Regions from separate parts of the Paenibacillus sp. FSL K6-0276 genome, predicted to be linked through region 1. Evidence: riboswitches for the same ligand, from Rfam matches in the RefSeq annotation. Region 1 holds a riboswitch; the other holds the start of a gene.
What was found. A riboswitch is a leader RNA that binds a small molecule or an ion and turns the genes downstream of it on or off. The one in region 1 is predicted to bind preQ1.

Region 1 (2,208 bases):
TTGTTTTTAGATGAGCCTACCAGTGGATTAGATCCAAATTCAGCTTCACTCATTCGTAATCACATCAAGAGAATTCAAGAAGAAGGCACAACCATTGTCTTAACGACACATGATATGCACGAAGCAGAGGAATTAAGCGATAGAGTGGGTATTATGCATGCTGGCGCATTGGTGGCACTCGATGAACCTCATAGACTTAAGTCCATTTATGGTAAACCAGAAATTGAAGTTAAATATCAACTGGATAGGGAAGTTGTTATGGAATCCTGGCTGATAGCGAAAGAATCTACAAAAGATCATATTTATCAGCTAATGTCTACTAATCAAATCTTAAGTATGCACAGTAAAGAGGCTTCACTGGCAGATGTATTCGCTGCCCTGACGGGAAGTGAGTTAAGTTGAGTTATCCATTATGGAAGCTATTTAAGCATGAATGTAAGGATATACTTCGTAATCCAGCGACTGTGATTTTAATTTTTTTACCTATATTTATGGCTAAGGTAATCATCACAGTAGTAGACAAGAGTGGTCTTGATTTCATGCTTCTTTCTACTTGGATATTGTTTGCGCAAGTAATGGTAGGGATAATGATTACCGGCCCAGGATTAATTGAGGAGCGAGAAAGTAAGACTTTTGATGCGCTGTTGATCACACCCTTAAGCAGAGATCAGATCATTGCTGCTAAGGGCGGAGCAGTGCTTGTCTGCTCATTATTTTCTCAAATGATTGTGTTTGTAATAACCAAAGGGATCAGCGATTTATTACCTATGCTTTTGTATATGGTATTTGGTGGAATTATTTTTGTACAAGTCAGAATTATCATTGGATTAAAGGTAAGTTCCTCCAAGAATGGTTCAGCCATCAGCTCCGTATTTATGGTTGTTTTTTTCTTGGTAGCTTCTGTGTACGTCGCTCTTCCGGAATGGACCTATCCGATCTTTACCGTTCTGCCAAGTATTGAAATCGTTGAGAATTTGAACAGTATTCTTAATGGAGAAGGATTATTGCTCGTAGAAAGTCTGCTCTTGCTCTTGTGGATTGTGGTGCTTTCGGTCTGGATTTGGAAGACGGGTAAAGAGTAGAACTTGTCAGGAGCGGGCTCCCATGGTATAGTTCAAGACGCAATATGTTTTAAGAAGAAGTCTGCACGGATTGTGCAGGAGAGGTTCGCGAACTCCCTCTATAAAAAACTAAGAGTATATTAAACGTATAAGCGGATGCTGTCCTTAAACCGGATGCTGCCTTCGTTTCTTCTTAGTAGAGCCAAGTTTTCGAAATCTCGTTCTTCTTTCCATTACCGGCCAAGGCCGAAGGAAAAGAGAGGGGTTTTTTGTCGTGTCAGATGGAAGATTGAAAGAGGAAATGCAAGAAGTCACTTTGCTTGGTAATCAGGGAACACAGTACAAGTTTGGTTATGATCCAGCTATTCTTGAGGTGTTTGATAACAAGCATCCTGGGCGTGATTATTTTGTTAAATTCAACTGCCCTGAGTTCACTAGCTTATGTCCTGTAACAGGACAGCCGGATTTTGCCACACTGTATATTTCGTATATTCCTGAACAGAACATGGTGGAATCCAAATCTTTAAAGCTGTATCTGTTTAGTTTCCGTAACCACGGTGACTTTCATGAGGACTGTGTCAACATTATTATGAATGATCTGATCTCACTGATGGACCCACGTTACATTGAGGTATGGGGCAAGTTTACTCCGCGTGGAGGCATATCGATTGATCCTTATTGCAACTATGGAAGACCGGGTACGAAGTATGAGGCGATGGCGGAGCACCGCTTAATCAATCACGACCTCTATCCGGAAAAAGTGGACAATCGCTAATCCCAACATGTTGATAAGGAGAGATTTAGATGAATAAAAAAGCACTCGTTGTATTCAGCGGCGGACAAGATAGCACGACTTGCCTAGTTTGGGCTTTGAAGCAATTTGAGGAAGTGCAGGTAGTTACCTTCAATTATAATCAACGTCATGCGGCCGAAATCGAAGTTGCAACGGAAATAGCCGCTAAGTTTAATGTAAAACAACATATTCTTGATTTAGGGTTGCTTAACCAGCTTGCGCCGAATGCACTTACCCGTCAGGATATTGATATCGTTGCTGGCGAAGGCGATGAGCTTCCTAGTACGTTTGTGGACGGACGAAATCTGCTGTTTTTATCTTTTGCAGCGATATTGGCGAAGCAGTTGGACTATT
Region 2 (2,208 bases), 1.8 Mb from region 1:
AACGGTAAACCTAAAGCGACTAATACGATAAATAAAATCAAACTAAGTGCCCCCGTCTTCTTTCCTAAAAAGCAGCCGGCTAACATGACACCTAAGGTCTGTGCAGTAATCGGTACTGGAATAAAGCCTAATGGAATAGGTGGTATCATGCCTAATGCCCCTATCAATGCAGCAAATAACGCGGCAAATACCATCTCTTTTGTCTTCATCTTCAACCTCCGAATTGCATAGGGATACTATTAGAATTGCTACGATAGCTTATTTTAGCTTTATATTAATTTTATGTACACATTTTTATGGAACGATCAAGCCCTCTTACGACTGGAAAAATCAAACAGCGCGCATCGATTAATGATCGGTACGCGCTGGCTGTATTGTTGTTTTATTCCTTCTTTTGAGCGGATGATGGTGTTCCATCTTCAGCAAAAGTAAAAGTTCGGGCGATATATAAGATAGGTGTGCCTACTGCGGTTAGTAAGAATTTCGCTAGATACGTTGTAAGCAAAATTTCAAGCCACACACTCCAGTTATACATACCAGTAAATGCAATGGTACAGAAGATTAGTGTATCCACAAAGGAGCTAATCATCGTACTGCCGTTGGAACGAACCCACAACTGACTTGAGGTGCTGTAATATTTGCGAATCCAGGAGTACAACCGAACATCAAGGAACTGACTAATGAAGTAAGCAGTAAGACTACCCAACGCTAATCGAGGCATCAGCCCAAAGATCGTCTCCAAAGAAGACTGAGCGATATCGGTCTCTTGCGGCTTAAATACTAGTACCATCTGCATAATGACTGTCGTCATAAGCAAGGTGAAGAAACCAAACCAAACCGCTTTACGTGCTTCTGCTCTTCCATACTTCTCATTAAGCAAATCGCTGGTCATATACAAAGTGACATACATCGTATTTCCTAGTGTCATCACAATATCAAATGGCATAGCAATCGTCTTAGCTACCTGAATGTTAGCAATTACAGTAGCGATACCCACCCAGGCATACATTCCACTTTTGCCGAACAGGCGGTAACAGAGTAGAAAAAAGGAAAAATTGACAATAACAAATAAAACTCCCCACAACAAATTAAACATATTACTTAAACTCCTCCTAGTTTTGTTTACGCGGGATGGTTACGAACCGCGGATTATATTAAGTTTGGAACAAAACATTAATACTCTATCACACTGTCGCCGAACAATCCATCAAAATAGAGAGTTTACGGATTGGGTATTTATACCAATTTTTTTATTAAAAATAAAAGTGTCAGTAATAATTCATCTTTTTCAGAAAAATATGCTCTATAAAACAAAATTTTCACTATTCATCCAGAGGTTAATTCTATAGAATAGAATCCAACACCTATATTCCCGATCCATTTAGTTGATATATTACATAACTATGGAATATATTGCGAGTTGCCACACTCCAGCAGTTGATAGGGGATTTATGATGCATTCCAAAAATGAAATGGGGACTCGCTGTCCATAAAAAGGGGGAGAAATATGTTTCGTTTCAAGCATTCGATCAGTAGCAGATTCACGCGTTTATTGTTTTTAGTTCTATTACTCACGTCTCTTTTGTTAAGTATCAGCTTCTACTTTATCTCCATCAATATCTTCAACAGCTATGTCATGCCACAAATAAACCAAATTCTAACTGCTGCTTCTCAGGACGTATATAAGAATATTAACGTAATGCATGCTCAGCAAGCACTAAAGAAGAGCGAACAAGCAGCCACTAATCTTGAATTCTATTTTCAGGATAAGAGGAAACAGCATGGGGTTGAGACTATTTTTCTGCTCAATCTAAAAGGGAAAGAAGCTGAGGTACTAACCGCAGATCATGATGCAAAATTGCAGCGGGCGGAAATTGTCAAGGTATCGTCTGCAATGCAACAAGCTTCTAAAGGAAAAAGCAGCCTAAGCGATATATACAGGGACGCACATGGCATACATAAGACAGCTTATCTCGGTATTCCCGGAAGTACGATGGTTATCGGAATAAGCAGTGACGTAAGCTTTATTCAAGAAAAACAAAACAGCATTCTGTGGACCAGTGCTGGAATTACACTGCTAACGCTGATCATAGGCCTAACTAGTGCTTGGTTTATGAGTTTGCGTATTACACGTCCAATCTCAAAACTTGCAGCTTATAGTGCCCGACTCGCAGAGGGAGATTTCACAGAGGAATTAACGATTAAAGG

Region 2: it holds a riboswitch for preQ1, as region 1 does, so the genes downstream of both, MHH52_RS06235 (queuosine precursor transporter) here and queF (preQ(1) synthase) in region 1, are expected to answer to the same signal.

Annotation. Positions count from the first base shown of each region.
Region 1 covers NZ_CP150276.1:3,208,992-3,211,199, reverse strand. The annotation lists gene MHH52_RS15180 (ABC transporter ATP-binding protein) at 1-402, shown strand, start outside; gene MHH52_RS15175 (ABC transporter permease) at 399-1,082, shown strand; PreQ1 riboswitch class I at 1,157-1,200, shown strand; gene queF (preQ(1) synthase) at 1,363-1,836, shown strand; gene queC (7-cyano-7-deazaguanine synthase QueC) at 1,866-2,208, shown strand, end outside.
Region 2 covers NZ_CP150276.1:1,373,569-1,375,776, reverse strand. The annotation lists gene MHH52_RS06240 (biotin transporter BioY) at 1-209, opposite strand, end outside; gene MHH52_RS06235 (queuosine precursor transporter) at 383-1,096, opposite strand; PreQ1 riboswitch class I at 1,107-1,152, opposite strand; gene MHH52_RS06230 (methyl-accepting chemotaxis protein) at 1,508-2,208, shown strand, end outside.